Regions from separate parts of the Kitasatospora sp. NPDC127067 genome, predicted to be linked through region 2. Evidence: predicted binding sites of a transcription regulator. Region 2 holds the regulator's gene; the other holds the start of a gene.

Region 1 (16,300 bases), on a different contig from region 2:
GATCCTCGGCTGCGACGCCGCCGGCGTCGACGAGCACGGCAACGAGGTGGTCCTGCACTCGGTGATCGGCCAGAGCGGCCACGGGGTCGGCCCGGACGAGCCGCGCTCCATCCTGACCGAGCGCTACCAGGGCACGTTCGCCCAGCGGGTCGCGGTGCCCACCTGGAACCTGCTGCCCAAGCCCGCCGGGCTGAGCTTCGAAGAGGCCGCCTGCCTGCCCACCGCCTGGCTGACGGCCTACCGGATGCTGTTCACCAACGCCGGGGTCAAGCCCGGGGACACCGTCCTGGTGCAGGGCGCGGGCGGCGGAGTGGCGACCGCGCTGATCGTCCTCGGCAAGGCGGCCGGCCTGCGGGTCTGGGTCACCGGACGGGACGAGGCCAAGCGCGCCCGGGCGGTGGAGCTCGGTGCCGACGCGGCCTTCGAGAGCGGCGCCCGGCTGCCCGAGCGGGTGGACGCCGTCCTGGAGACGGTCGGCGCCGCGACCTGGTCGCACTCGGTGAAGTCGCTGCGCCCGGGCGGCACCGTGGTCATCTCCGGGGCCACCTCCGGCCCCAACCCGAGCTCCACCGAGCTGAACCGGATCTTCTTCCTGGAGCTCAAGGTGGTCGGCTCGACCATGGGCACCAAGGAGGAGCTGGCCGGGCTGCTCGCGTTCTGCGCCAACACCGGCGTCCGGCCGGTGATCGACTCGGTGCTGCCGCTGGCCGAGGCCCGGGACGGCTTCGCCCGGCTGGCCGGGGGCGAGGTCTTCGGGAAGATCGTCCTCACCCCCTGACACCGCGGCGGCCCGGCGCCCCGAACGGGGGCACCGGGCCGTCACCCTCCGGACCGCCGGCTCAGCCGAGCAGCCGCTTCAGCCGCTCGCCCGCGGCGCCCAGCACCGTACGGGCCTCGGCCAGCTTGTCCGCGCTCACCCCGCCGTCCCGGGCCGCGTCGCGGACCTGGTCGCGGAAGCGGTCGAGCAGCCGCTCCAGCTCGCGGGCCGGGTCCCCGGCCGGGTCGGTGCGGGCCCACGGCGGCAGGTCGGCCGCGGCGTCCGCGGCGGGCCCGTCCTTGTCCAGGTCGATCCGGGACACGGTGATCCGTTCGGCGGACCCGGCGGGCTCCTCCTGCGCACCGTGGCCCCAGCGGGCCGCGTCGGCCAGCCCGGCCAGGCCCTTGGTCAGCTCGGAGAGGCCCTCGGCCAGCCCGGTCGGCCAGTCGCCCTTCGCGGCGTGCTCGCGCACCTGCTGCTCGACCCGCCGCTTGATCCGCAGCGCCTCCTGCTGCGCGGCGGTGCGGGAGGCCTTGGCCTGCTCGCGCAGCCGGCGGGCCTCCGCCTCGGCGGCCTTCGCCTTGGCCTTGGCGGCCTTCTCCTGCTCCCGGGCGCGCTTGGCCTGCTCCTTGGCCTGCTGCTTGAACTGGGCGAACTCCTCCTTGGCGCGCTGCCAGGACTCGTTGTCCCCCCAGGGTCCGGCCCACGGGTCCCCGCCCTCGGTGCGCTCCGGCCGGGGCGCCTGCTTCGCGGCGTTCCACAGCTCCTCGCGCAGGTCCTTGGCGCTGTCCCGGACGTCCTCGCGGATCGCCCCGGCGAGCTGGGCCACGGAGTCGTGGATCTCCACCTCCAGCTCCTCCAACTCGACCTGACGGGCTTCGAGTTCGGCGCGTCCGGCGTCGGTCAGCCGGTACACCTTGCGGCCGCCCTCGGTGCTGTGGGCGACCAGGCCCTCCTGCTCCAGCTTGGCCAGCCGCGGGTAGACCGTCCCGGCCGAAGGGGCGTACAGGCCCTGGAACCGCTCCTCCAGCAGCCGGATGACCTCGTAGCCGTGCCGCGGGGCCTCGTCCAGCAGCTTCAGCAGGTAGAGGCGGAGCCGGCCGTGGCCGAACACAGGGGTCATCTCAGGCCTCCTTGGTGAGGTTCGGGGTGCCGGGGCCGGCCGGGAGCTCCTTGACCACCACCGGGCCCTCCTCCTCCGAGTCGGGGCGGCGCAGCACGGTGACCGCGCCGGAGACGGTGGTGACGTGGAGGCTGCCGCGGCCCTCGCCGAGCCGGCCGGAGATCTTCTTGGCGCCCCAGGTGCTGCTCATCTGGAGTTCCTCGAAGGTGCTGGAGACGTCGCCGCTGGTGGAGCCGGCCTCGACGGTGGCGTCGGCCAGCGAGGGGATCCGGACCACGACCGCGCCGCTGACGGTGTTGACCTTGACGTCGGTCTCACCCGCCACGTCGAGGTCCAGGGTGACGGCCCCGGTGACGGTGTTGGCCTGGATCCGGTCGGCGGTGCCGGCGATCACGGTGAGCTGCCCGGAGACGGTGTTGACCTTGAGCCGGCCGCCGACCGCCTGGGCGTCCACGTCGCCGGTGACGGTACTGGCCTCGATCCGGCCGGTCACCCCGGCGAGGGTGGTGTCGCCGTTGGCGCTCTGCACCGAGACGTGCCCGCTGACGCCGCTGACGGTGGCGTGCGCCGACACGGTGCCGACCTTGACCTCGACGTCGGCCGGGACGGTCACGGTCACGCCGGCGATCCGCTTGCGCTTGAAGGAGCCGAAGAAGTTCTTCACCGAGCCGACCGACTTGAGCCAGTCGCCGAACTCGCCCCAGCTGTTGATGTCCTTGTAGGTGACCGTCAGGACGCCGTCCACCAGGGTCACGTGCAGGGGGTCGCCGACCAGCTCGGTGACCTCCAGGCGGGCCGGGCCCTCGGCCGCGACCACGTTCACCGTGCCCTCGATGGTCCGCACGTGCAGCGTGCGCACCGACTCGTCGAAGGTGATCCTCTCGGTGCCCTCGACCGTCCACTGGCTCATCTCTGCCGCCTCCCGTCGCGGATCGCGATGTATCGCGTTCTCTTTTAAAGACGATATATCGCGTGCTGGCAGAGTCAAGCGTGCCGGCCCCCGATACCGACCCCGATCCGTCCCCGATCCGTCCCCGAGACCTCCCCTACGGGGACGGCGGGGCTCCGTACCCGAACACGCGCGAGGCCCGGGAGGCGGTTGCCTCCCGGGCCTCGCGACAGCCGTCACCGGGTCACTCGTCGTCCTCGTCGTCGAGCCGCGCCAGCCAGGTGGCCAGCCGCTCGACCGGGACCTCGAAGTCCGGGTTGAGGTCGACGAACGTGCGCAGCTGCTCGGCCAGCCACCCCAGGGTGACCTCCTCCTCGCCGCGCCGGTTCTCCAGTTCCTCGATGCCTCGGTCGGTGAAGTACACGGTTCGCTCCGGTCCGATGGGGATTGACCCGGTCAGGATAGTCCGGGGCCGATCAGCCGTTGTAGCGGTAGTAGCTCAGCGCGATGCGGACCGCGTCGGTACCCGTCTCGTGGCTGATCATCTTGACGATCGCGACGCTGCGGTCCTTGCGGTTGCGCACGCAGAACACCCGCCCCGGCGGGACGTCCGCCCAGGTGAGCTTGGCGGTGGGGTTCTGGTCGATGGCCGAGGAGCACTGCTCGGGGGTGAGCGAGCCGTCCCGGCTGATGTACCGGTCGAAGTCGGTGTCCACCCTGGGGCCGGAGCTGTCCGGGTCCATGAAGGTGGCCGAGCCCCCGGACGGGCCCACCTTGCCGGCCGCGAGTTCGAAGCCGTAGTCGTGGCCGGGCGAGCCGAGCTCCCGGTCGGTGTAGACCGCGACGTAGGCGCCGCCGGGCAGCGGGGTCCCGGATGCCGTGGGGGCGGACGGCTGCGTGGGCCCGGGAGTGGGGGTGGTCGGGGCCGCGCTCGGCTTCTGGCTCTGGGGGGCCGCCGGGGTGGTCGCGGGCGGCAGCGGGTCGGAGGTCCTGGTGACGGTGACCTCGGGGGCCGGCCCGGCCGCCGACCCCTTGCCGTCGTCCAGCTTCTTCATCAGCACCACACCGCCCGCGGTGCCGCCGACCGCCATCACCAGGGCGACGGTGAGCAGCACCTTCCAGGACACCCCGCCCTTGCGTGCGGGTGCGGGTGCGGGTGCGGGTGCGGGCTCCGGGGCGGGCGCGGGCGCCGGGGCGGCGGTCACCGCCGGGCCGGGCGGCGGGGTGTCGTGGGACGGCGGCTCCGGCCGGTGGAACCCGACGGTCGGCGGGGTGGGCAGCACCGGTGCGGTCGGCGACTCGGTGGGCGGCTGCGGGGCGCCGTACGAGCCGACCGGCGGCGGCGCGAAGCCGGACGGGGGCGTCGCCGGCTGCTGCGGGTGGGCCGCGGTGGCCGGGTGTGTCGGCGCGCCGGCGGGCGGCGGGGGAACGGCCGGCATCGCGGGCAGCGGGGTCGGCGGGGTGGCGGGCGCGGCCGGCAGCGGGGTCGGCGGGGTCCTGGGGAGGTCCGAGCGGCGGGTGATCTCGGTGCTGACCTCGCGCGGCAGCCAGTCGTCGCCGAACCGCAGCTGGCCGCCGACCTCCGGGTGGTTGCGGGCGACCTGGATGATCTCGGCCGGAGTGGGGCGGTCCTCCGGGGACTTCGCCAGGCAGCGCTGGATCAGTTCGCGCAGGTCGGCCGGGACGGCGGTGAGGTCCGCCTCCTCGTGCACCACCCGGTAGAGCACCGCGGTGTCCGGGCCGTCGCCGAACGGCGCGGTGCCGCCGGCCACGTACGCGGCCAGGGCGCCGAGCGCGAAGACGTCGGTGGCCGGGGTGACCGGGCGGCCCTGGGCCTGCTCGGGGGACATGAAGGCGGGGGAGCCGATCCGGTAGCCGGTGCCGGTCAGCGCGGTGGCGTCGGCGGCCCGGGCGATGCCGAAATCGATCACCCGCGGGCCGTCCCCGGCGACCAGCACATTGGCGGGCTTGAGGTCGCGGTGGACCACCTCGACGCTGTGGATCGCCTGGAGGGCCTCGGCGATGCCGCCCATCAGCAGCAGTACGGTGCGCACCGGCAGGGCGCCGTTCTCGCGCACCACCTGCTGCAGGGACGGGCCCGGGACGTACGCGGTGACCAGCCAGGGGGCGTCGCCGTCCAGGCCGCCGGAGTCGATCACCTGCGCGGTGTAGAGCCCGTGGATGCGCTGGGCGCTGCTGACCTCCTGGGCGAAGCGGCGGCGGAACTCGCCGTCCTCGGCGAACTCCGGGCGCACCACCTTGAGTGCCACCGGGCGCCCGCCCGGGGTGTAGGAGAGGTAGACCCGGCCCATGCCGCCGGCGCCAAGCCGGGCGAACAGCCGGTAGCCGCCGACCTCCCGGGGGTCGTCCGGGAGGAGCGGCTGGAAGACCGGAGGAAGCTTTCCGGCGTCCCGAGGCGTGTCGGCGGTCATGCGGTGATCCCCCTGGGAGAGCGGTGAGGCGGTACGGCCGCGGCGGCCGGGGCGCGTGGACGGGCGCCCGGTCGCCGGACGGCGAGCCATAACCTATCGATCCGTCAGGAGTCCGCGCACGGCGGTTCCGGATTGGTTGCAGAGCTGGAACCGAACGGGCGGCGGGCACCAACGCCCGTGGCCCCGCCCTCCCGATGGGGAGGACGGGGCCACGGGCGTTCGGACCGCGGGGCTTCGGCGCGTCAGAGCGCGAAGACCTCCTCGACCAGTGCCTGCTGCTCGGCGGCGTGCCGCTTGGCCGAGCCGACCGCCGGGGACGAGGCCGCCGTGCGGGCGACCCGGCGCAGCCGGGCGTCGCCGCCGGTGCGGCCGATGACGACCTGGAGGTGGTCCACCAGGTTCATCGCGATGAACGGCCAGGCGCCCTGGTTGGCCGGCTCCTCCTGCGCCCAGACGAACTGGACGTTGTCGCCGTAGCGGGCCAGCTCCTCCTGGAGCTCGGCCACCGGCAGCGGGTAGAGCCGCTCGACCCGGACGATCGCGGTGTCGGTGACGCCGCGCTCGGTGCGGGCGGCCGCCAGGTCGTAGTAGAACTTGCCGGCGGTGATGACCACCTTGCGGACCTGCGCCGGGTCGACGGTGGAGTCGCCGATGACCGGGCGGAACGAGCCGGACAGGAACTCCTCGGTCGCACTCGCCGCGGCCTTCAGACGCAGCATCGACTTCGGGGTGAAGACGACCAGCGGCTTGTGGTGCGGGTTGTGCGCCTGCCAGCGCAGCAGGTGGAAGTAGTTCGACGGCAGGGTCGGCATGGCGACCGTCATGTTGTTCTGCGCGCACAGCTGGAGGAAGCGCTCCGGGCGGGCGGACGAGTGGTCCGGGCCCTGGCCCTCGTAGCCGTGCGGCAGCAGCAGGGTGACGCCGGAGTGCTGGCCCCACTTCTGCTCGGCGGAGGCGATGTACTCGTCCACCACGGTCTGCGCGCCGTTGACGAAGTCGCCGAACTGCGCCTCCCACATGACCAGCGCGTTCGGGCGGGTCAGCGAGTAGCCGTACTCGAAGCCCATGGCCGCGTACTCCGACAGCAGGCTGTCGTAGACGGTGTAGCGGGCCTGGTCCTCGGTGAGGTACTGCAGCGGGGTGTAGTCCTCGCCGGTCTTGCGGTCGATCAGGACGGCGTGCCGCTGGCCGAAGGTGCCGCGGCGGCTGTCCTGGCCGGCCAGGCGGACCGGGTGGCCCTCCATGAGCAGCGAGCCGATGGCGAGGGTCTCGCCCATCGCCCAGTCGATGGTGTTGTCCTCGACGGAGCCGGCGCGGCGCTGGAGCTGCGGCAGCAGGCGCGGGTGGACGGTCAGCCAGTCCGGGTGGTTGACCTGGGAGGCGGCGATCCGCTTGACCATCTCCTGGGAGATGCCGGTCTGGATGGAGACCGGGAAGTCGGCGACCGGCTTGCCCGTGGTGGTGTCGGCCGGTGCCTGGGCCGCGTCGCGGACCTCGGCGAAGACCTTCTCCAGCTGGCCCTGGAAGTCCTGGAGCGCCTGCTCCGCCTCTTCCATGGTGATGTCGCCGCGACCGATCAGGCCCTCGGTGTACAGCTTGCGCACCGAGCGCTTCTTGTCGATCAGGTCGTACATCAGCGGCTGGGTGAACGACGGGTTGTCGGCCTCGTTGTGACCGCGGCGGCGGTAGCAGATGAGGTCGATCACCACGTCCTTGTGGAACTCCTGGCGGAACTCGAAGGCGAGCCGCGCGACGCGGACCACGGCCTCCGGGTCGTCGCCGTTCACGTGGAAGATCGGGGCCTCGATCATGCGCGCCACGTCGGTGCAGTACATCGAGGAGCGCGAGGACGCCGGTGCGGCGGTGAAGCCGACCTGGTTGTTCACCACGACGTGCACGGTGCCGCCGGTGCGGTAGCCGCGCAGCTGCGACATGTTCAGGGTCTCCGCGACGACGCCCTGGCCGGCGAAGGCCGCGTCGCCGTGGATCTGGATCGGCAGCACCGGGAAGGTGGTGCCGCCCTGGTCCAGGATGTCCTGCTTGGCGCGGGCGATGCCCTCGACGACCGGGTCGACCGTCTCCAGGTGGGAGGGGTTCGCGGCGAGCGAGACCTTGATGGTCTCGCCGTCCAGGCCGGTGAAGGTGCCCTCGGAGCCCAGGTGGTACTTGACGTCACCGGAGCCGTGCATCGACTTCGGGTCGAGGTTGCCCTCGAACTCGCCGAAGATCTTGCCGTACGGCTTGCCGACGATGTTGGCGAGCACGTTCAGGCGGCCGCGGTGGGCCATGCCGATGACGGCCTCGTCGAGGCGGTGCTCGGCGGCGGCGTCGATGGTCGCGTCCAGCAGCGCGATCAGCGACTCACCGCCCTCCAGCGAGAAGCGCTTCTGCCCGACGTACTTGGTCTGCAGGAAGGTCTCGAAGGCCTCGGCCGAGTTCAGCCGACGCAGGATCCGCAGCTGCTCCTCGCGCTCGGGCTTCGCGTACGGCTTCTCCAGGCGCTCCTGCAGCCACTTGCGCTGCTTCGGGTCCTGGATGTGCATGTACTCGATGCCGACGGTGCGGCAGTAGGTGTTGCGCAGCAGGCCGAGGATGTCGCGGAGCTTCATCATCTTCTGGCTGCCGAAACCGCCGACCGCGAACTCGCGCTCCAGGTCCCACAGGGTGAGGCCGTGGGTGGTGACGTCCAGGTCGGGGTGCTTGCGCTGCTTGTACTCCAGCGGGTCGGTGTCGGCCATCAGGTGGCCGCGGACCCGGTAGGAGTGGATCAGCTCCATGACGCGGGCGGTCTTGTTGACCTCGTCGTCGTGGGTGGTGGCGACGTCGGTCGCCCAGCGGACCGGCTCGTACGGGATCCGCAGCGACTCGAAGATCTCGTCGTAGAAGCCGTTCTCGCCGAGCAGCAGGCGGTGGATCTCGCGCAGGAACTCGCCGGACGCCGCGCCCTGGATGACGCGGTGGTCGTAGGTCGAGGTCAGCGTCATGATCTTGGAGACGCCCAGGCGGGACAGGGTCTCCGGGGCGGAGCCCTGGAACTCGGCCGGGTACTCCATGGCGCCGACGCCGACGATGGTGCCCTGGTTCTGCATCAGGCGCGGCACGGAGTGCACGGTGCCGATGCCGCCGGGGTTGGTCAGCGAGACCGTGACGCCGGTGAAGTCGTCCATGGTCAGCTTGTTGGCGCGGGCCCGGCGGACGATGTCCTCGTAGGCCTGCCAGAAGCCGAAGAAGTCGAGCGTCTCGGCCTTCTTGATGGCCGCGACGACCAGCTGGCGGTCGCCGTTCGGCTTGACCAGGTCGATGGCCAGACCGAGGTTGACGTGCTCCGGCTTGACCAGGAAGGCCTTGCCGTTCTCCACCTTGTAGCTGTAGTTCATGCCCGGGGCGGCCTTGATGGCCTGGACCAGGGCGTAGCCGATCAGGTGGGTGAACGAGACCTTGCCGCCGCGGGCGCGCTGCAGGTGGTTGTTGATGACGATGCGGTTGTCGATCAACAGCTTCGCCGGCACGGCGCGGACCGAGGTCGCGGTCGGCACCTCCAGCGAGGCGTCCATGTTGGTGGCGACGGCCTTCGCCGGGCCGCGCAGCTGGATCAGCTCGGGGCCGGCGGTGGCGGCGGCCGCGGCCGGCGCCGGGGCGGCGGCCTTGGGAGCCGGGGGCGCGGCGGGCGCGGCGGCGAGCGGAGCCGGAGCGGCGGCCGGGGCCGGGGCGGCGGCGGGCGCGGCCGGAGCAGCAGTCGCGGCGGGCGCGGCCGGAGCAGCAGCGGGCGCGGGGGCAGCGGCAGGGGTCGGCGCGGAGCCGGCCTGGGTCGCGGCCTGGGTCACTGGGGTCACCTCGGTACCGGGCTTGTAGTCGGCGAAAAAGTCCCACCAGGCTCGGTCGACCGAGTTCGGGTCCTGGAGGTACTGCTGGTAGATCTCGTCGACGAGCCACTCATTGGGGCCGAAGCCAGTGGAGCTTGCCGAGCTGTTGGGGGTTTCAGGGGACTGTGGCGACACGGCGGCAACCGCCCTCTTCCGCTTCCTTTTGGGATGTTTGGACAGCGGGGATTAAGGCTACGCCCCTGACCAGTGATCGCGCAGTCCCCGGGGCCCAGGCGTCGCCCAGATCACAGTGCTGACCTGCACTTTGGCTGAAAAAGTGCGTTAGAAAGCCGCATCTGAGGGGAACCGATCGGTGCCGATCAGTGGGCATAGTAGGACCAAAGCGGACAAAAACTCGGTCGAATCCTCTAACGATCTTCGTATGCCTCTGTGTCGGATCTGTGACAAATGTCCCGACCGTCACCTGGGCGCGGTCCGGGCAGCCGGACCTCGATCCGGCAACCGCGCGGGGACTCGGCCACCGCGATCCGCCCGCCGTGCAGGTCCACCGCCCAGCGGGCGATGGCCAGACCCAGTCCGGTGCCGCCGTCCGCCCCCGGTCCGGCGGCGGTCGCGGTGCCGCTGCGGCTGAACCGGTCGAAGACCCGGGTGCGGTCGGCCGGCGGGATGCCGGGGCCCTCGTCCTCGACCTCCAGCAGCAGGCCGCCCTCCTCGCCCTCCGGTCTCGCCCGCACCGTCACGGTGCCGCCGGGCGGGGAGTGCTTGCAGGCGTTGTCGACCAGGTTGGCGACCACCTGGTGGAGCCGTTCCGGGTCCGCCACGCCGGTCAGGCCGGTGGGGCTGACCTCCAGGGCCAGCCGGACGTCCCCGCGCCGGGAGAAGGCGCCGCCGGCCGTGGCGCCGTCCACGGTGACCCCGCGCAGCACGCCGTCCAGGAACTCGCGCACCTCGAAGGGGCGGGCGTCCAGGTCGACCACGCCGTCGTCGATCTTGGAGAGGTCGAGCAGGTGGGTGACCAGCCGGCCGAGCCGCTCGGTCTGCTCCAGCGCCGCTCCCAGGGTGGCCGGATTGGGCTGGACGACGCCGTCCACCACGTTCTCCAGGACGGCGCGCAGCGCGGCGATCGGCGTGCGCAGTTCGTGCGACACGTTGGCGACCAGCTCGCGGCGGTGCCGGTCGGCGGCCTGGAGGTCGGCGGCCATGGCGTTGAACGCGGCCGCCAGCTCGCCGATCTCGTCGCGCGAGCCCGCCTCGACCCGGCGGGTGTAGTCCCCGGAGGCCATCGCGCGGGCGGCGGCCGTCATCTCGCGCAGGGGGGCGGTGAGCCCGTGCGCGAGGAACTGCATGAAGAGCAGCGAGGCGATCATGGAGAAGACCATGATGATCCGGATCTGGGTCTCGGACCGGATCGCCACGACCACCATCCCGGTGGCCAGGAACACGGAGACGATCACGAGCAGGGCGAGTTTGCCCTTGATCGAGCGGACCGGATCGAGCGGCCGGATGTCGGCCCAGACCCGGCGGGCGGCGCGGGCGGCCAGGTTCTGCTGCCGCGTGCCGTCGGATTCCCCGTTGCGTTGCTGTGGAAAGGTCATTGTCCCCTGTGGTCCCCGCGTCGTCCCCCCGCGTGGTGGCACGGCGTCGTCCGGACACGGGCCCCCCGGTGGCCCGTCTCCCGGTCGATGCCGTCAGGAGAGCGGGGCCTCCAGGGCGTAGCCGACTCCGTGGACGGTGCGGATCCAACTGGCGCCGATCTTCCGGCGCAGCGCCTTGACGTGGCTGTCCACCGTGCGGGTGCCGGACGCGTCGGTCCAGTCCCAGACCTCGGCCAGCAGCTGCTCGCGGGTGAGCACGGCGCGCGGCTGGGCGGCCAGGCAGGCGAGCAGGTCGAACTCGGTCGGCGTCAGGTGGACGTCGCCCGAGGCCAGCCGGACCCGGCGCTGCACGTGGTCGATCTCCAGCTCGCCGAACCGCAGGCTGCCCAGTGCGGGCGTGCGGGCGGCCTGCTGGGCGCGCTCGACGCGGCGCAGCAGGACGTTGACGCGGGCGGCCAGTTCGCGCATCGAGAACGGCTTGGTCATGTAGTCGTCCGCGCCCACGCCGAGGCCGACCAGCAGGTCCGTCTCGTCGTCGCGGGCGGTCAGCATCAGCACCGGCACCGGGCGCTGGGCCTGGATCCGGCGGCACACCTCCAGCCCGTCGAAGCCGGGCAGCATGATGTCGAGGACCACCAGGTCCGGCTGCCAGGTGTGGAAGCCGTCGACCGCGCCGGGGCCGTCGTGGGCCACGGCGACCTTGAAGCCCTCGGCGCCCAGCCGGGCGGCGATCGACTCGGCGATCGTGGGCTCGTCCTCCACCACCAGGACTCTGCGCTGGCTGCTCACAGTGCCACCGGTGTTGTGGTTGTCCTGCTGAATTTCTGTCACGGTCACGCCACCGCCCCCAGGGCTGCGGGCCGGCCACCTGTGGGGATGGCGGGGCTCCGCTCGTAGTCTTGTTCCGTCGTGGACTGTGCCGGGTCCGCCGTCCCGTCGCGCGACCGGGAGCCGAGGACGGATGGTCGGCCGCCCACTTCTCCCGCGCACTTCGCAGCGTACGGACAGCGGATGCTTCCCGGCAGGTGGACCGGACGTTTCCGGCCCGTGGGCCGGCTGTCGGGCCGCCCTCGGACCCACTGCACGAGTGGGCACGGGCCGATACCTTACCCGGCGAATTTTCACTGCGTAACGGTACGTATGCAGTTCAGTTGACGCCAAGTCGCCGGTCAGAGGCCCTACTGCCGCGTTGCGGGGGAGAAGGTCTGGACCAATGTCGGGAATCCCGCCGTCCGCTACGGCGGTGTTCTTCACGGGCTTTTCCCAGGTGCCTCTCAGAACCTCGACGTACCGTGGCCACGACAAACCCCGACCGGGCGGAACCCGCGGCGCGCGCCGGTACGTTGGGCCCGGGCGGGGAGCCGGTGGCTGCGGCGTGGAGCGGAGGCGGCATGGCGGGACTCGGACGGAGTGCCGACGGGTGCGGGGGTGCGGGAGCGCCCTACGGAATGCTCCGTCTCGGGCTGCGCACCGGCGTCCTCCAGTGGCTGCTGGAGCGGGTGCCGACACCCCGGAGCACGCCCTTCACGCTCGGGTACCTCGCCGTCGTGGGCGCCACCACGACCTTCGCCGGGCTCGCCGACCCGGAACTCGTCCAGCGGCTGCAGGAGGCCTCCAGCTCGGACGGGCACAACCTGCTCCAGCATCCTTTGCGTGCTCTTGTGCTGAGCGGATTCTGGGTGGCCGGCGAGGTGTGGATGCCCTACCTGTGGGGATTCGCCCTCACCCTCGCCCCGCTGGAGCGCAGGGTCGGTCCGGCCCGGGCGGCGGCGGTGTTCGCGGTCGGGCACGTCGCGGCCACGCTGCTCTCCCAGGGGGTGGTGATCACCGCGGTGGAGACCGGGCGGATGGCGCCCGAGGCGATGGACCACCTGGACATCGGGGTCAGCTACGGCGTGCTCGCCTGCCTGGGCGCGGTGGCCGGGCTGCTCTCCTGGCGCGGGCGGCTGCTCGCGCTGGGTGGTGCGGGGCTGATGATCGCCCAGCAGATCGCCGCCGACAAGGACGTGATCACGGGGGTGGGGCACCCGGCCGCGGTGCTCACCGGGGTCGCGCTGTGGCGCTGGCTGCGCCGGGTGGAGCGGCGCCCGCCCCGGCCGCGTCCGGCTGTCGCGACGGCCGCCGGCGGTGCGCCCGCGCGGGTGTGGACGGCGCGGTGACGCCGCCGTCCGGCCGGGGCCGTCCGGGCCCCGGGGGCCTCGTGCCGGGATTCCCCGAGGTGCGCCCACCCCTCTCTTGACGGAGTCGGGCGCGGGCTTCCCGGCCCGATGCGTGTTCGCTCACGGCGAACAGAGCGCCGGGAACATCCGGCGGCCGCCAAGCCTTAGTCAGGTCGACTCAAGTTCACTGACTGGGGAGAGATCATGGCATCGACGTCCACACCGCTCACCCTGCCCGTGCTGCCGCTCGACGACGAGGTCGTCCTGCCGGGCATGGTCGTGCCGCTGGACCTGAAGGACGCCGAGGTGCGCGCCGCGGTCGAGGCCGCCCGGGCCGCCGCCACCGGCACCGGCAAGCCGCAGGTCCTGCTGGTCCCGCGGGTGGACGGCTCGTACGCGGCGGCCGGCACCCTGGCCACCGTGGAGCAGGTCGGCCGGCTGGCGGACGGCGATCCGGCGGCGCTGGTGCGCGCCGTGCGCCGGGTCCGGATCGGGGCCGGCACCACCGGCCCCGGCGCCGCCCTCTGGGTGGAGACCACGCCGTTCCGGGAGTCCTCGGTGGGCACCCCGGTGGCCGGCCGGGCCGCCGAGCTGGTCAAGGAGTACAAGGCGCTGTCCACCCAGTGGCTGCGCAAGCGCGGCGCCTGGCAGATCGTCGACCGGGTGGCGCAGATCGAGGGCGTCGGCGAGCTCGCCGACAACATCGGCTACGCGCCCTTCGCCACCGCCGAGCAGAAGCTCAAGGTGCTGCTGGAGGCCGACCAGGTCGCCCGACTGGAGTACGCGCTCACCCTGCTGCGCGACCACCTCGCCGAGGAGGAGGTCAACGACACCATCCGCAAGGACGTCGAGGAGGGCGTGGCCAAGCAGCAGAAGGAGTTCCTGCTCCGCCGCCAGCTGGAGGCCGTCCGCAAGGAACTGGCCGAGCTGAACGGCGAGGCGGCCGACGAGGAGGGCGACTACCGCGCCCGGGTCGAGGCCGCCGACCTGCCCGAGAAGGTCCGCGAGGCCGCGCTCAAGGAGGTCGACAAGCTGGAGCGCTCCTCCGACCAGTCGCCCGAGGGCTCCTGGATCCGGACCTGGCTGGACACCGTCCTGGAACTGCCCTGGAGCGAGCGCACCGAGGACGAGTACGACATCGCCGGCGCCCGCGCGGTGCTGGACGCCGACCACACGGGCCTCGACGACGTGAAGGACCGCATCGTCGAGTACCTGGCCGTCCGCAAGCGCCGGGCCGACCAGGGGCTCGGGCCGGTCGGCGGCCCGCGGGAGGGGCAGCGCGGAGCGCTTCCCACGAGCGGTACCGGTGGGCGACGGGCGGGCGGCGCGGTGCTGGCCCTGGTCGGCCCGCCCGGCGTCGGCAAGACCTCGCTCGGCGAGTCGGTCGCCCGCGCCATGGGCCGCAGGTTCGTCCGGGTCGCGCTCGGCGGCGTCCGGGACGAGGCGGAGATCCGCGGCCACCGGCGCACCTACGTCGGCGCGCTGCCCGGCCGGCTGGTGCGGGCGATCAAGGAGGCCGGCTCGATGAACCCGGTCGTCCTGCTCGACGAGATCGACAAGGTCGGCTCCGACTACCGGGGCGACCCGGCCGCCGCCCTGCTGGAGGTGCTGGACCCGGCGCAGAACCACACCTTCCGGGACCACTACCTGGAGGTCGAGCTCGACCTCTCCGACGTCGTCTTCCTCGCCACCGCCAACGTGCTGGAGGCCATCCCCGAGCCGCTGCTCGACCGGATGGAGCTGGTCCGGCTGGACGGCTACACCGAGGACGAGAAGGTCGCCATCGCCCGCGACCACCTGCTCCCGCGCCAGCTGGAGAAGGCCGGTCTCGGCGGCGGGCAGGTCGCCGTGGACGATTCGGCGTTGCGCAGCCTCGCCGGGGAGTACACCCGGGAGGCGGGCGTGCGCACCCTGGAGCGCTCGATCGCCCGGGTGCTGCGCAGGATCGCCGCGCAGGCCGAACTGGGCGAGCGCGAGCTGCCCGCCCGGGTCGGCCCGCAGGACCTGCGCGCCCTGATCGGCCGGCCGCACCACGTGCCGGAGTCCGCCCAGGAACCGGCCGAGCGCCGCACCGCCGTCCCCGGCGTGGCCACCGGCCTCGCGGTGACCGGCGCCGGCGGCGACGTCCTCTACATCGAGGCCTCGCTGGCCGACTCCGAGACCGGCGGCACCGGGCTGACCCTCACCGGACAGCTGGGCGACGTGATGAAGGAGTCCGCGCACATCGCGCTCTCCTACCTGCGCTCGCGCGGCGCCGAGCTGGAGCTGCCGGTCACCTCGCTGCGGGACCGCGGCGTGCACCTGCACATCCCGGCCGGGGCCGTCCCCAAGGACGGGCCGAGCGCGGGCATCACCATGACCACGGCGCTGGCCTCGCTGCTCTCGGGCCGCAGGGTGCGCACCGACGTGGCGATGACCGGCGAGGTGTCGCTGACCGGGCGGGTGCTGCCGATCGGCGGGGTGAAGCAGAAGCTGCTCGCCGCCGACCGGGCCGGGGTCACCACGGTGATCATCCCCAGGCGCAACGAGGCCGACCTGGACGACGTCCCGGCCGAGGTGCTGGAGCGGCTCACCGTCCACCCGGTGGCGGACGTGCGGGAGGTGCTGGAGCTGGCGCTGGAGCCGGCCGGGGCCACGGTGCTGGTGGCCGCCTGACCGCCGGCCCGGGCCGCCCGCACCGCCGGCCCGGGCCACGCGCCGGAGCTCCGGGAGCCGCCGGTCCGACGGCCGCCGGCGACCCGAACGGGCCACCGGCGATCTGAAGGGCCGGCGGCACCCCCGCGTGCGAGACTGCGGAGATGCCGTCCCCCACGCAGCGCGCCCTGGCCCGGGTGCCCGACCGGCTGCGCCCCTTCCTGGTGCGCCACCGCCGGCTGGTGAAGTTCCTGCTGGTCGGGAGCGGCTGCTTCGTGCTCACCACGGTGATCAACTTCGAGCTCAAGTTCACGGTGCTGGAGCACAAACCGGTGGTCGCGCTGACCGTCGCGACCGTGATCGGCACCGTCGTCTCCTACGTGCTGAACCGCCGCTGGGCCTTCCGGGCCGCCGGCCGAAAGCGCGAGGTGCTGATGTTCGTCCTGGTCAGCGCCGTGGCGATCGCCGTCAACGACGTGCCGCTGGTGGTCTCCCGGTACCTCCTGGACCTGCGCGAGCCGTACATCGGGCCCTTCGAGCAGGAGGTCGCGGACTTCCTCAGCGGAATGGTCGTCGGCACCTTCGTGGCGATGCTGTTCCGCTACCGGGCGATGCGCCGGTGGGTCTTCGTCCCGCCCGCCGGGCGGACCCGGGCCGAGCCCGTCCCGGTGCCGACGGCGGTGCCCCCGGAACCCGACTACGCTGCACCCGGGATGCCACCGGATGTGCCGTAAAGGGGCGAGGTGAGCCTTATGCGTGAGCCGGACCCGGTCCGGACCGGGCCCGCCAGCCAGCAGGGGATGCGCCGGGCCAACCTGGCCCTGGTGCTCGGGACGATCGCGGGCGGACCGCGCTCGCGCGCGGAGGTGGCCGCCGGGACCGGCCTG
Region 2 (14,903 bases):
CGCCGGGGGCGGTCCAGAAGCCCTCGCGCAGGGAGAGCGCCATGCCCGCCCAGTCGAGCGCGGTCTCGACCGTGTGGTTGAGGGCCTCCTGCGACCAGGTGTCGTCGAAGACCAGCGGCAGGACGGGGGCGACCTGCTCGATGGTGGCGATCAGCGGGTTGTGGGTGATGGCCTCGTCGACCAGGAGGACGATCGGCTTGCGCAGCGCCGACGCCCAGCCGAGCTCCAGGCTCACGCCGGCCGAGAGGGGGGCACCGACGTAGGCGAACACGAGGTCGGCGGACTGGAGGGCGCGGAAGTCGGAGGGGACGCGGGGCTCCGGCGCGCGGCCGGAGATGGTCCAGGCGTCGCTGTGGTGCGCGCTGTACACGGCGGCACCGCTGCGCAGGAGGGTGGTGCGGAGCGTCGTCAGCCGCGTCCGGCTGGCGAGGGTCACCACGCTGTCGGCCGGCCCGGTCAGTCGCATCAGCGGGGCGGCCAGGAACACACGTGCACGCCGACCCTCAGGGGCCTGGCTGTCGTGGTGACGCAGGTAGGGCTCGGTCATGTCGACTCCGGGGAAAGGCCGACCGGGGGAGTGAGTGTCGGCGATGCGTTGGATGTGGTCTGCTCGGTGGACTGATGCCGCTGCTGAACGGTTTAGTATTTGACGGTACATTGGCAAGGTGTGGCGCCCTGCCGAGACCATTGAGGGCGAACTGATCGTCCATCGCATCTCCGTGTCGCGTCCAGGGTTGGCCTGTGTCATCTGGATGACTGGCAGAGAGATGACGCACACCCCCGCATGCGGAAGCAGGTGACAGCCTCCCCCTGGCGTGGCACCATGTGGACCGTTATCCTGCTTGACGCTTCTAGTGGCGATTCTCCAGAAAAGTGAGGGCGTGACTGATATGCACCAATTTGTCCGCGTGGTTGTGCTTTCATTGGTTGCCGTCGCCGCCGTGCTCGGTGCCGGCTCTCTCGTGAGCGCTGCCGACTCGCACGACGCGATTGCCGTCAATGCCTCCGTGAGCGTCGCAGACGACATCTCCTGGCAGTGAGCATGGCCGGTAACTGCACGGCCGGGTAACTGCACGGCCGCGTGCCAGAGTATTGACGGACCCGCCTGAAGCCGGCTGGGCGAGTCAGTCGGAAGTCTCCTGCGCCTTTCGGCCGAGGACATATCCGAGTTGGAATAGCGAGTCGACCTTGTAGTCGTCTCGCATTTCGGCTATATGTCTGGCCAGTGTCCGCTCGCTAATTCCAAGGCGTCGCGCGATAACTCGGTGATTGGTTCCTTCGAGCATCTGGTCAATGATCGTCTGACGCAGGCGTGACACGACCTGCTGCGGCACTGTGCGGTCGCCCTCGAATTCCAGCGCCCGGCTCCAGTACTGCTCGAAGACCTCATTGGCAAGATAGTCGACGACGGCAGGGTCGTAGATGAAGGCCGCGAGGCTCATGTCATCGTCGATCGGGATCACTGCCACGCGCCGATCCATCACTATGAGCCGCGTATAGGGCTCGTCAAGAGTGCGGTACTGGCCGCCGGCTTGGGCAAGTGTGGCGACGTAATCCCTGGTCGGCTGGTGGTACCGGGTGCTGGCGTGGTAGATCGTCCGCATCTTCGTCCCGCTGCGGAGCGTCTCCAGATCGTATGCGATCATTCCGGCGAGAAGATCCGGCTGCCGGGGGCCGCCGGGTTGGAGCGCCAGGGCCTCCTCGAACCCGGAACCCCTGAACTGCTCCAGCCGCTGCCGAATGAGCGCCTTCCCCCGTACATGCTCTATGGATCCTCCGGACCGCTTCGGGGTGTGGAATTCCCGGGCCAGATCCTGCAGTTCGGAGGGGAGCGATACGGCGCGTGACAGGAGTTCCAGTGCCTGACGTTGCCACGCATGACTGAGGCTTGTCGAGAGCTGCGCGGGGTCGGCTGCCACGAAAACATTCGGATCATCACTGTCGGGTATGAGAAGGCCGATCCTCACCAGCTCGTCCCGCGCGGGATCAGCCTGGTCGACATCGGAGTCCAACGGCAGTTTGCCGTCTCCTCGGATGACGGCGAGATATAGCTCTCGTGCTTCCGGCGAGAGGATGGTCAAGCTGGCGGCAAGGGGTTGCTCTCGTCCACTCATTCGCGACTCCTTGCCGTTACCGTGCTACCTGCGTCCCATCAGCGCTGGTGCTGAACGAGTTTTAGCATGCCAGATCTGGTGAGTCCCCCGGAGAGGGAATACGACCGCACTCTCTCACCGCACGGCAGCCGCCGGCACCCCCCGAGAGGAGGGGCCGGCGGCCGGTGGGTGCTTCGGTCAGCGCTTGGGGCGCCAGACGACGAGGGCGCTGGACTGCGGGGTGGGGGGCTGGTACGGGACGAGGTCGCGCCGGTAGGACGCGTGGACGGCGGCCTCGCGCTGCTGGAGGGCGGTGGCGGCGCCCTCCAGGGAGTCGACCAGTTCCGCGACCCGGGACCGCAGGGCGGTGACCTGGTTCTCCAGCTCGATGATCCGCTTGATGCCCGCCAGGTTGATGCCCTCGTCCTGGGAGAGCCGCTGGACCTCGCGCAACTGCTGGATGTCGCGCGCGGAGTAGCGGCGGCCGCGGCCGGCGGTGCGGTCGGGGCAGACCAGGCCGAGGCGGTCGTACTGACGCAGGGTCTGCGGGTGCAGACCGGACAGTTCGGCGGCCACGGAGATGACGTACACCGGAGTGTCCTCGGTGAGGACGTACGTCGGCGGGGCCGCGGCGGCGCGGCGGGTGCGGCGGGGGCCGGCACCGGGCAGGCCCTCGCCGAGGCCGGGGCCGATCGGGGTGTCGGGGTCGATCGGGTTCATCGGGGACATCTGGTCGTCACGCTCCCTTCGCCGCCCGGAACAGGGCGGCGCGCGGATCGTCGGAGGCGGTGGCCTCGCGGTACTGCTCAAGGGCGTTCAGCGCGTCGCCGGTGACGTGCTGGGGCACCACGACCTCGACGGTGACGAGGAGGTCGCCGCGGGTGCCGTCCTTGCGGGTGGCGCCCTTGCCGCGGGCGCGCATGGTGAGGCCGTTGGCGCTGCCCGGGGGCAGCTTGAGCTTCACGGTCGGGCCGTTCAGCGTGGGCACCTCGATGGTGGCGCCGAGCGCGGCTTCGGGGAAGGCCACCGGGACGGTGACGGTGAGGTTGTCGCCCTTGCGGCCGAAGACCGGGTGGGGGTCGACGTGCACGGTCACGTAGAGGTCGCCGGGCTGCCCGCCGCGCTCGCCCTGGGCGCCCTTGCCCTTGAGCCGGATGCGCTGGTCGGCCTGGACGCCGGCCGGGATCCGGACCTGCATGGTGCGGGCCGAGCTGGCCCGGCCGCTGCCGTGGCAGTCGGGGCACGGGTCGTCGACGATCATTCCCCGGCCGCGGCAGTCCTTGCACGGCTCGGAGAGGGCGAAGGCGCCCTGGCCGCGGCTGACGGTGCCCGCGCCGACGCAGGTCGGACAGACCCGAGGGGTGGTGCCGGACTTGGCGCCGGTGCCGTTGCAGCCTCGGCAGGGGGCCTGGCTGGTCATCCGCAGCGGGACGGTCGCGCCGTCCACCGCCTCCTCGAAGGAGAGCGTCACCTCGGTCTCGACGTCGGCGCCGCGCCGGGGCTGGGCCTGCCGGGTGCCGCCGCGGTTGAAGAGGCCGCCGAACACGTCGCCGAGGCCGCCGCCGGCCTGGCCGGCGCCGCCCTGGCTGCCGCTGAAGAGGTCGCCGAAGTCGAAGCTGTAGCTGCCGTTGCCGCCGGCGCCGCCGCCGCCGGCCCGGAAGCCGCCGTTGGCGAAGAGGCTGCGGGCCTCGTCGTACTCCTTGCGGCGCTTCTCGTCGGAGAGGACGTCGTACGCCTCGGAGATGTCCTTGAACCGCTCCTCGGCCTTGGAGTCACCCTTGTTGGCGTCGGGGTGGAACTCGCGCGCGAGCTTGCGGTAGGTCTTCTTGATCTCGGTGGCGGTGGCGTCCTTGGGCACGCCGAGGACCTTGTAGTAGTCCTTCTCGACAAAGTCCTTGCCACTCATGGCTTCCGCCACCTCCCGATGTCCATCGTCACTGTGCTGTCAACAGCCGGTGAGCAAACGGCTGCTGACAGAGCGCTGCGGAGCCGGCCGCCGTACTGGCCGGCGTACGACTCCGCAGCGCACTGGTTGTCAGCTGTCACAGGTTGTCAGCTGTCCGAGTCACCGTCGGACTTGTCCGCGTCGGCGGACTTCGGCTCGGCGTCCGGGGAGGACGCCTGGCTGCCGGGCTGGGGCTCCGCGACGGCCACCATCGCCGGGCGGATGATCCGCTCGCCGATGCGGTAGCCGGGCTGGAGGATCTGCACGCAGGTGTCCTCGGTGACGTCCGAGGAGTAGCTGTGCATCAGTGCCTCGTGCATGGTCGGGTCGAAGGGCTCGCCCTCCTTGCCGAACTGCTGCAGGCCCAGCTTGGCGACGACCGTCTCCAGCGACTCGGCGACGGACTTGAAGCCGCCCGTGACCTCGCCGTGCTCGCGGGCGCGGCCGATGTCGTCCAGGACCGGGATCAGCGACTCCAGGATGTTGGAGACGGCGATCTCGCGGACGGTCAGCCGGTCGCGCTCGACGCGCTTGCGGTAGTTCTGGTACTCGGCCTGGAGGCGCTGGAGGTCACCGGTGCGCTCGGCGAGCTCGCGCTTGGCGGTGGCGAGGTCGTCCGAACCGGATTCCCCGGTGCCGGCCGCGGCGGCCTCCTCGGCAGCCTTGATCACGGCCTCTTCGGCGGCGGAGTCGTCGCCGGGCTTACCGCCCTGCGGCTTGTCCGTCATGCCGCACCGCCCTTGGGCTTCTCGTCGTCCACGATCTCGGCGTCGACGACGTCGTCGTCCTTGGCCTGGGCGGAGTCACCGGAGGGGGCGGCACCGGCAGCGGCGTCGGCGTTGGCGTACAGCGCCTGGCCGAGCTTCTGCGCGGTGGTGGAGACCTTCTCCGAGGCCTCGCGGATCTTCGCGATGTCCTCGCCCTTCAGGGCCTCCTTGAGCTCGCCGATGGCGGTCTCGACCTCGGTCTTGACGTCGCCCGGCAGCTTGTCGGCGTTGTCGGCGATGAACTTCTCGGTCGAGTAGACGAGCTGCTCGGCGGAGTTGCGGGTCTCCACGGCCTCGCGGCGCTTGTGGTCGTCCTCGGCGTACTGCTCGGCCTCGCGGCGCATGCGGTCGACCTCGTCCTTCGGCAGCGAGGAGCCGCCGGTGACGGTCATCTTCTGCTCCTTGCCGGTGCCGAGGTCCTTGGCACCGACGTGCATGATGCCGTTGGCGTCGATGTCGAAGGTGACCTCGATCTGCGGCAGGCCGCGCGGCGCCGGCGGCAGGCCGGTCAGCTCGAACATGCCGAGCTTCTTGTTGTACGCGGCGATCTCGCGCTCGCCCTGGTAGACCTGGATCTGCACGGACGGCTGGTTGTCCTCGGCCGTGGTGAAGATCTCGGAGCGCTTGGTCGGGATCGTGGTGTTGCGCTCGATCAGCTTGGTCATGATGCCGCCCTTGGTCTCGATGCCGAGGGACAGCGGGGTGACGTCGAGCAGCAGGACGTCCTTGACCTCGCCCTTGAGGACACCGGCCTGGAGCGCGGCGCCGATGGCGACGACCTCGTCCGGGTTGACGCCCTTGTTGGCGTCCTGGCCGCCGGTCAGCTCCTTGACGAGCTCGGCGACGGCCGGCATGCGGGTCGAGCCGCCGACGAGGACGACGTGGTCGATCTCGGAGAGCGAGATGCCGGCGTCCTTGATGACGTTGTGGAACGGGACCTTGCAGCGCTCCAGCAGGTCCGCGGTCAGCTGCTGGAACTGGGCGCGGGTGAGCTTCTCGTCCAGGTGCAGCGGGCCCTCGGCGGAGGCCGTGATGTACGGCAGGTTGATCGAGGTCTCGGAGGACGAGGACAGCTCGATCTTCGCCTTCTCGGAGGCCTCGCGCAGACGCTGCAGGGCCATCTTGTCCTTGGACAGGTCGACGCCGTGGCCGGCCTGGAAGACCTTGACCAGGTGGTCGACGACGCGCTGGTCCCAGTCGTCACCACCGAGGTGGTTGTCACCGTTGGTGGCCTTCACCTCGACGACCCCGTCGCCGATCTCCAGCAGGGAGACGTCGAAGGTGCCGCCGCCGAGGTCGAAGACCAGGATGGTCTGGTCGTCCTTGTCCAGGCCGTACGCGAGGGCGGCCGCGGTCGGCTCGTTGACGATGCGCAGGACGTTGAGGCCCGCGATCTCACCGGCCTCCTTGGTGGCCTGGCGCTCGGAGTCGTTGAAGTACGCCGGGACGGTGATGACGGCGTCGGTGACGGTCTCGCCCAGGTACGCCTCGGCGTCCCGCTTCAGCTTCTGCAGCACGAAGGCCGAGATCTGCTGGGGGTTGAAGTCCTTGCCATCGATGTTGATCTTCCACCCGGTGCCCATGTGGCGCTTGACCGAGCGGATGGTGCGGTCGACGTTGGTGACCGCCTGGCGCTTGGCCACCTCGCCGACCAGAACCTCGCCGTTCTTGGCGAAGGCGACGACGGACGGCGTGGTCCGCGCACCCTCGGCGTTCGTGATGACGGTGGGCTCGCCACCCTCCAGAACGCTGACGACCGAGTTCGTCGTACCGAGGTCGATGCCGACCGCGCGTGCCATCGTAGATACCTCCACGGAAGAGTTGAGCTTTACGGGCTCAAGGATGCATGACTCGGTGGGCGGCGTCAACAGGTATGAGTGCGGCTCGCTCAACTTTGCTGAGCGGATCGGTGGGCGCCCGCCGCCGGAGTGGCCCGCCGCGCCGTGGCGGGGTGCGCCCACGTGACTGCCGCCATAGCTTGGGAATCTTCTGGAGAACCGTTGTCCACCGGTAATGTCCGGGCCGTCGGCCCGGCAAGTTACCGACCAGTACACTCGGTTCCCGAAGAACGTGGAACCGCAGAGCCTGCTCAACCGCAAAGCCGCAGGAGACGGAGAGCCGATGCAGCTAGCAGCGATCGTCATCTCGCTGGTCACATTCGTGATCGGCACCGCGCTCGCCGCCCGTGCGGCGTTGTACATCTACAAGGTGGTCCGCACCGGCGCGCCGGACTCCACCCGCTTCGGGCAGCCCGCCCAGCGGGTGAAGACCGTCGCGACCGAGTTCGTCGGCCACACCAGGATGAACCGCTGGGGGATCGTCGGGATCGCCCACTGGTTCGTCGCGGTGGGCTTCTTCAGCCTGGTGCTGACCATCGTCAACGCCTTCGGCCAGCTCTTCGACGCCGACTTCGCGCTGCCGATCATCGGCCACTGGACGATCTGGCAGCTCTTCGTCGAGCTGGTCGGCACCCTGACCACCCTGGGCATCCTGGTCCTGATCGTGATCCGGCTGATGAGCCTGCCGTCCCGGTCGGGCCGCAAGTCCCGGTTCGCCGGCTCGATCGCCTGGCAGGCCTTCTACGTCGAGTACACGATCCTCGGCATCGGCCTGTGCATCCTGATGCTGCGCGCCCTGGAGGGCGCCCTCAACGGCGTCGACTCGTACGGGCCGGAGCACCTGGTCTCGTACCCGCTGGTCTCCGCGCTGAGCGGCCTGTCGCACGGCACGCTGGAGAACCTGATCTACCTGTTCGCGATGCTGAAGATCTGCATCTCGTTCGCGTGGGCGACCACCATCGGCCTCAACCCCTCGATGGGCGTGGCCTGGCACCGCTTCCTCGGCTTCTTCAACATCTACTTCAAGCGCGAGGAGGACGGCGGCACCGCGCTCGGCGCCCTCCGTCCGATGACCAGCGACGGTCAGCCGATCGACTTCGAGGACCCGGCCGAGGACGCCGTCTTCGGCGTCTCCCAGGTCGAGCACTTCTCCTGGAAGGGCATCCTCGACTTCTCCACCTGCACCGAGTGCGGCCGCTGCCAGTCGCAGTGCCCGGCCTGGAACACCGGCAAGCCGCTCTCGCCGAAGCTGCTGATCATGAGCCTGCGCGAGCACGCCTACGGCAAGGCGCCGTACCTGCTGGCCGGCGGCGGCAAGGACATGGAGGGCGAGGAGAAGGCCACCTCCGAGCAGCTCGAGGACGTCCCGGCGGCCGCCCTGGCCGAGGCCGCGCGCCCGCTGATCGGCACCGCCGAGGAGAACGGCGTCATCGACCCGGACGTGCTGTGGTCCTGCACCACCTGTGGCGCCTGCGTCGAGCAGTGCCCGGTGGACATCGAGCACATCGACCACATCGTCGACATGCGCCGCTACCAGGTGATGATCGAGTCCTCGTTCCCGACCGAGGCCGGGACGATGCTCAAGAACCTGGAGAACAAGGGCAACCCGTGGGGCATGGCCACCAAGGCCCGCCTGGACTGGGTCAAGGAGCTCAAGAAGGAGACCGGCATCGAGGTGCCGGTGATCGGTGAGGACATCGACCCCGCCGAGGTCGAGTACCTCTACTGGGTCGGCTGCGCCGGCGCCCTGGAGGACCGCGCCAAGAAGACCACCAAGGCCTTCGCGGAGCTGCTGCACACCGCGGGCGTGAAGTTCGCGATCCTCGGCAAGGAGGAGTCCTGCACCGGTGACTCCGCCCGCCGCCTGGGCAACGAGTTCCTGTTCCAGATGCTCGGCGCGCAGAACGTGGAGACGCTGAACGCGGCCCTGGAGGACGCCCCGGTCAAGCGGATCGTCGCCACCTGCCCGCACTGCTTCAACACCATCGCCAACGAGTACCCGCAGCTCGGCGGCCACTTCGAGGTCATCCACCACACCCAGCTGCTCCAGCACCTCATCGACGAGGGCAAGCTGATCCCGGTCAACCCGGTCGAGGGCCTGATCACCTACCACGACCCCTGCTACCTGGGCCGCCACAACAAGGTCTACAGCCCGCCGCGCGAGATCATGGACAAGGTCCCCGGTCTGCGCCAGCAGGAGATGCACCGGCACAAGGAGCGCGGCTTCTGCTGCGGCGCCGGCGGTGCCCGGATGTGGATGGAGGAGCGCATCGGCAAGCGGATCAACACCGAGCGCGTGGACGAGGCGCTGTCGCTCAACCCCGACATCGTCTCCACCGCCTGCCCGTTCTGCCTGGTGATGCTCTCCGACTCGGTCAACGGCAAGAAGAACGAGGGCGCGGCCAAGGAGCACCTGAAGGTGGTCGACGTGGCCCAGCTGCTGCTCGACTCGGTGAAGGCCCTCCCGCCGGCCGGGAGCGAGGAGCAGCCCGCGACGGTGGACGCGTAACGCCCGTCGCAGAGCCCGCTGTTCGACAGTTCTGCTACAACCGCCCGGCCCGGTGGACGCTTCGAACGCGCCCGCCGGGCCGGGCTTTTGGGCGGCTCGGCGGCGCGCGCCGGTACGGCGGGCGTACGGGGAGTGACGGCAATCGCACAGGCGCCGGACGGGCATTCGGTCGGAAGCAAATACAGTAGGCCCGGACCGGCTTCGTGCCGGTCGACCCGTTCCGGACGGAAGCCCCGGACGGGTGGCGACCCGCGCCGGCCGGACGGCCGGGTCCAGACCGACGACGAGGTGTCGGCCCGCCGGGCCGGGCCGCAGAGACACAAGGGGAACAGCGCAGACCATGACCGAGGCGATCATGCTGGTCGGTGGTAAGGGCACGCGACTGCGTCCGCTGACCACCCACACCCCCAAGCCGATGCTGCCGGTGGCAGGCGTCCCGTTCATCGCGCACCAGTTGGCCCGCGCGGCCGCCGCCGGCGTCACCCGCGTCGTGCTGGCCACGTCGTACCTGGCCGAGGTGTTCGAGGACCACTTCCAGGACGGCACCCCGTACGGCATCGAGCTGGTCTACCTGACCGAGCGCGAGCCGCTGGGCACCGGCGGGGCCATCCGCAACGCCGCGTCCGGGCTGACCTGCGGCCCGGACGAACCGGTCCTGGTCTTCAACGGCGACATCCTCTCCGGTGTCGACATCGCCGCCCTGCGCGACGGCCACGTGGCCGCCGGGGCCGACGTCACCCTGCACCTGACCCGGGTCGAGGACCCGCGCGCCTTCGGCCTCGTCCCGACCGACGAGGACGGGCGGGTGCTGGAGTTCCTGGAGAAGCCGGAGACCCCCGAGCAGATCGTCACCGACCAGATCAACGCCGGCTGCTACGTCTTCACCCGGTCCGTGATCGACCGCATCCCGGCCGGCCGCGAGGTGTCCGTCGAGCGCGAGACCTTCCCCGAGCTGCTGGCCACCGGCGCACTGCTGCGCGGCGTCGTCGACACCTCGTACTGGCTGGACCTGGGCACCCCGGCGGCCTTCGTCCGCGGCTCGGCCGACCTGGTGCTCGGCAAGGTCGACTCCCCGGCCGTCCCCGGCCCGACCGGCGACGCCCTGCTGCTGCCCGGCGCCACCGTCCACCCGGGCGCGGTGCTCAGCGGCGGCACCGTGGTCTCCGAGGACGCGGTGGTCGAGGCCGGCGCGATCGTCGAGGGCAGCGTGATCCTGCCGGGCGCGGTGATCGGCCCGGACACCCTGGTCAAGGACTCGATCGTGGGCGCCTTCGCCACCGTCGGCGACCGCTCGGCACTGGACGGCGCCGTGATCGGCGACGGCGCGATCGTGGAGTCGGACAACGAGCTGCCGAACGGCATCCGGATCGCCTGCGGCACCCTGCTGCCGGTCGGCGCCGTCCGCACCACGGCCGGGCCGGGCGGCTGCCCGGCCGGCACCAGCGCGGCCGCGGCGGTGCACGGGCCGTCGGTCGGCGCGCAGCGGTAGCGCCTCCAGGGGCTGCCGGGCTCCGGGGGCTGCCGGGCCCCCGGGGTGCCGGGCTGTTGGGCTCCCGGGGGTCGTTCCGGCGGGTTTTCGGCCCCGTTCGTCTCAGCCTCGCTGCAAACCGGCCCCGGCTCCGTCCGGGGCCGACGCGGGCCGGGCCGGGCGGGTACCTTCGGACCGTGGCTGGTAATCGATACGACAGCGGTCAGGGCGCCGACCGCCCGCACGGCGGGTGGTCGGCCCCTCCGCCGCCGTCGGTGCCCGGGGGGCACGGGGGGACGGACGGGCCGGAGTACTTCACGGCCCCGCACGCGGCGACGCCCGGCGGTCCGGGGCACCCGGCGGGGGACGGGTACGACCCGTACGCGGCGGACCGGCCCGGCAGCACCCGGGCCTTCCCGACCGGCGACCCGTACGCGGACGGCGGCCCGTACGCGCAGCAGCCGCCGTACGGGCCCGCACAGGGCTACGGCCCGGACCAGGGCTACGGGCCCGACCACGGGTACGGTCCGGACCACGGGTACGGGCCCGACCAGGGCTACGGCCCCGACCAGGGGTACGACCAGCAGCCGTACGGCCAGGACAACGTCGCCGTCTACCGGGCCGGCGGCCAGTCCGCCCCGCACGTCGCCGGGCCCCGGCCGCACTGGCGCGAGCTGTTCACCGGCCTGTTCCGCGCCCCGACCGCGATCTTCGACCGCACCCGCGACCACCAGGTCTGGCTGCCCGCCCTCACCGTCTCGCTGCTGTACGGCGCGCTCGCGGTGCTCGGCATCGGGCTGACCCACGACGACATCGTCAACTCGACCTTCACCGTGGCGCTGACCGGCATCCTCGCCGCCGCCATCGGCTTCACCGTGACCGGGGCGCTCTTCGGCGGAGTCACCTACGCGCTGGCCCGCCAGCTCGGCGGCGACGGCCCGTGGAAGGCGACCGTCGGCCTGGCCGCGCTGATCGGCTGGCTCACCGACGCGCCCCGGCTGCTGCTCGACCTGGTGCTGCCCTCCGGCAGCGCCGTCGTCCAGGTCGTCGGCTGGGCCACCTGGATGCTCTGCGCGTACCTGCTGACCAGCATGGTCCGGCGGCTGCACGACCTGCCCTGGGGCAAGGCCGCGGCCGCCTCGGCGGTACAGCTGGTCGCGCTGCTGGTGCTGATCAAGCTGCCGACGCTGGGCTGAGCGCCCGGCGGGCCGAGGGTTTCGGCGGGCGGACGGCTCCGGCTGGCTTCGGTGGGCTTCGGCGGGCGGAACCCTTCGGCGGGCGGAAGGCAGAATGGGGGGCGGGTCGCGGCCGAGTGCCGGGCCCGCCCACCCTCGTCGTCCCACCTTCACCGGAGCCAGGAATGACCCTCCCCACCACCCACGTCAGCTTCCCGGCCGGGGCGGTGACCGGCGAGTCCCCGGTGCTCGCGGTGCACCCGCTGGCCGACGGCCGGTACGCCGTCGTCACCGAGGCGACCCCGTTCCACCCGCTCGACCACACCTGGCCGGACCAGCCGGCCGACCTCGGCACCCTGACCGTGGACGGCACCGGGCTGGCCGTCGTCGACTGCCTGACCGGCGCCGTCGGCCCGGACGGCGGGGAGCTGCTGGTCGGCGCCGACATCCCGGTCCGGCGCGGTGACGAGGAATGGTCCTGGCTGGTCCTGCACGTCCTCGACGGCGACCCCGGCGACATCGTCGGCCGCACCGCCGCGCTCGCCGTCGACGCCGACCGCCGGGGCGCCCTCAGCGCCTCGCACAGCGGCTGCCACCTGCTCGCCCTCGCCCTGAACGCCGCGCTCGCCCCGCGCTGGCGCAAGGACCCGGGCCGCTCGGACGCCTTCGGCCACCCGGACTTCGACAGCCTCGCCATGGCGAGCTCGGTGATGGACACCGCGGCCAGCACCGACACCTACCGGCTCGGCAAGTCGCTGAAGAAGAAGGGCTTCACGGTGGACGCCACCGAGGAGTTCCCGGCCCTCGCCGACGCCCTGCCGGCCCTCACCGAGGCCGTCAACGCCCGGCTGGCCGCCTGGGTCGCCGCGGACGCCCCGGTCCGCATCGAGGTGCCCGGCCCCGAGCTGACCGCCCGCCGCCAGTGGCACTGCGAGCTGCCCGAGGGCGGCGCGCAGATCTTCTGCGGCGGCACCCACCTGCACCACCTCGGCGAGCTGGCCGAGCTGCGCACCGAGCTGCGACTGTCCGAGGACGGCACCGAGCTGGTCGCCGTCACCAGCCCGAAGCGGGCCTGAGGAACGCCGCGGGCGGCCACCCCTCCTTCCGACCTCGGAAGGGGGTGGCCGCCCGTCGTGCGTGCGCTCTGCGGAGCCCTTCGGCTCAGACCTTGGTGTGGTGGAAGTTCAGGTACGAGCGCGACGGCGTCGGGCCGCGCTGGCCCTGGTAGCGCGAGCCGTAGCGCTCCGAGCCGTACGGGTGCTCCGAGGGCGAGGAGAGCCGGAACAGGCACAGCTGCCCGATCTTCATGCCCGGGTACAGCTTGATCGGCAGCGTCGCGACGTTCGACAGCTCCAGCGTCACGTGGCCGCTGAAGCCGGGGTCGATGAAGCCGGCCGTGGAGTGGGTGAGCAGGCCCAGCCGGCCCAGGCTCGACTTGCCCTCCAGCCGGGACGCGACGTCGTCGGGCAGCGTGATGACCTCGTACGTCGAGGCCAGCACGAACTCGCCGGGGTGCAGGATGAACGCCTCGTCGCCCTCCGGCTCGACCAGCCGGGTCAGGTCCGGCTGCTCCTCCGAGGGGTCGATGTGCGGGTACTTGTGGTTCTCGAACACGCGGAAGAAGCGGTCGAGGCGCACGTCGATACTCGACGGCTGGATCATCGACGGGTCGAACGGGTCGACGACGACCCGGCCCCGGTCGATTTCGGTCCGGATGTCCTTGTCAGAGAGCAGCACGCTTCGAGGTTACGTGCAAGAAAGGGCCCCGGACGAATCCGCCCGGGGCCCGTCCGCCCTTCCGCCGGCCCTCAGGCCAGGAACTCCGCGGCCTCCAGCCGCATCGCCCGCGCCAGTTGCGGCTCCGACAGCTCCCGCACGTCGGCCAGCACCGAACTCCGCAGCCGTCCGCACTGCGGACATCGGATCAACCGCCCGGGGCCGATCCGGCCCGGACCGAGGTTCTGCATCGGGAACGTGGTGGTGCTGAACAGGTGCCCCTCGGCACAACGAACGACGGCGCGCTGCTCCATCGATCCCCTTCCCATCCCTAACCCAGTACTCACCCGTACTCACGTGCCCCGGCGGCCGAGCCCCGGGACAGCGTCACACGAAGGGATGTTCCGGACATTCCTCACCATGGCTCGCCGCCCCGGCCCCCACTCACCGGGGCACTCGCACGCGGCCCAAACAGTACGCCTCCGCACCCGCCCCACCGTGCTCCGCCACGTTCACCGACCCCCTGTGCAACCACCGTCGCAGATGGGGTACAGTGACACTGGATCGAGCGGTCTCTGACGGCTCATCAGGCGGGCGTAGTTTAATGGTAGAACATGAGCTTCCCAAGCTTAGAGCGCGAGTTCGATTCTCGTCGCCCGCTCCAGCAGTAAAGGTCCAGGTCAACGACCTGGGCCTTTCGCATTGTCTAGACCAATCCGCCCCCGCCGTGCCAGATCCGTGCCAGAAGGTCTTCTGCGAAGCACTGCGCCGCCAACGTGAGTCTGCATGTTCCAGCGCCGGGCGTGCTCATGGATCGCGGAGCGCTGGGTTACTTGCAGGCGCTCGCTAACCGCGAATGCTGGTCGGACATCAGCCTGTTTCGGTGAGGAGGTGCCCGGCCGAACAGGTGCTTGAAGTGTCAGTGCCATCGGGTTGGATTGATCGAGATCTGGCGTTCGCCCTCACAGGAGAACAACATGGCTGACACATCGAAGCGTCCAGTTATGGAGCACCGGCAGACCGGTCGGTGGCTTGCAAAGCTGGCCGGCGAGGTCGGAGTGGAGTGCGCGGCGACGTGGCGCAAGATGGACGTTCCCATGTACGACGCATTGACCGCAGTGCTGGGGCAGCCGTACCGAGGGTGGGACCACGACGCCGACGGCGTGCTCTGGTATCTCCTCCGCCTCTATTGCATGGGAGACCTCGTCATGCTCAAGGTCCCTGCAGGAGGTACGCCAGCGCGTGACCATGAGCGACGCCGCAACCAGGAAACCATGCAACACGGCCTTCCAGAGGGCATCTTCGCTTGCGTTGATCTTGACCAGCATGCGGCTGAATTCGACGGGCACGTCCATCTGGAAGCGCCGTACCACTTCGAGCGGATGCAGGTGG

What was found. The regulator HspR, encoded in region 2, represses chaperone genes until heat shock. The targets are predictions, from matches to a motif close to TTGAGNNNNNNNNNCTCAA.
Region 1: lon (endopeptidase La) is a predicted target of HspR. The motif match lies at 12,943-12,961, and genes of this name have one in related genera.

Annotation. Positions count from the first base shown of each region.
Region 1 covers NZ_JBHXEM010000108.1:6,210-22,509, forward strand. Annotated here, with positions in the region: gene ACFWJ4_RS31655 (zinc-binding dehydrogenase) at 1-778, shown strand, start outside; gene ACFWJ4_RS31660 (PadR family transcriptional regulator) at 840-1,880, opposite strand; gene ACFWJ4_RS31665 (DUF4097 domain-containing protein) at 1,882-2,790, opposite strand; gene ACFWJ4_RS31670 (DUF6104 family protein) at 3,014-3,193, opposite strand; gene ACFWJ4_RS31675 (serine/threonine-protein kinase) at 3,246-5,201, opposite strand; gene ACFWJ4_RS31680 (multifunctional oxoglutarate decarboxylase/oxoglutarate dehydrogenase thiamine pyrophosphate-binding subunit/dihydrolipoyllysine-residue succinyltransferase subunit) at 5,444-9,199, opposite strand; gene ACFWJ4_RS31685 (sensor histidine kinase) at 9,433-10,620, opposite strand; gene ACFWJ4_RS31690 (response regulator transcription factor) at 10,714-11,451, opposite strand; gene ACFWJ4_RS31695 (rhomboid-like protein) at 12,069-12,779, shown strand; gene lon (endopeptidase La) at 12,984-15,434, shown strand; gene ACFWJ4_RS31705 (GtrA family protein) at 15,578-16,147, shown strand; gene ACFWJ4_RS31710 (ROK family protein) at 16,166-16,300, shown strand, end outside.
Region 2 covers NZ_JBHXEM010000079.1:24,939-39,841, reverse strand. Annotated here, with positions in the region: gene ACFWJ4_RS27310 (hypothetical protein) at 1-547, opposite strand, end outside; gene ACFWJ4_RS27305 (hypothetical protein) at 855-1,040, shown strand; gene ACFWJ4_RS27300 (hypothetical protein) at 1,125-2,114, opposite strand; gene ACFWJ4_RS27295 (heat shock protein transcriptional repressor HspR) at 2,292-2,822, opposite strand; gene dnaJ (molecular chaperone DnaJ) at 2,830-3,999, opposite strand; gene grpE (nucleotide exchange factor GrpE) at 4,146-4,766, opposite strand; gene dnaK (molecular chaperone DnaK) at 4,763-6,604, opposite strand; gene ACFWJ4_RS27275 (heterodisulfide reductase-related iron-sulfur binding cluster) at 6,927-9,152, shown strand; partial or broken gene ACFWJ4_RS27270 (sugar phosphate nucleotidyltransferase) at 9,493-10,557, shown strand; gene ACFWJ4_RS27265 (YIP1 family protein) at 10,818-11,816, shown strand; gene ACFWJ4_RS27260 (metal-dependent hydrolase) at 11,981-12,871, shown strand; gene dcd (dCTP deaminase) at 12,957-13,532, opposite strand; gene ACFWJ4_RS27250 (hypothetical protein) at 13,604-13,825, opposite strand; tRNA gene ACFWJ4_RS27245 (tRNA-Gly) at 14,102-14,175, shown strand; gene ACFWJ4_RS27240 (hypothetical protein) at 14,489-14,903, shown strand, end outside.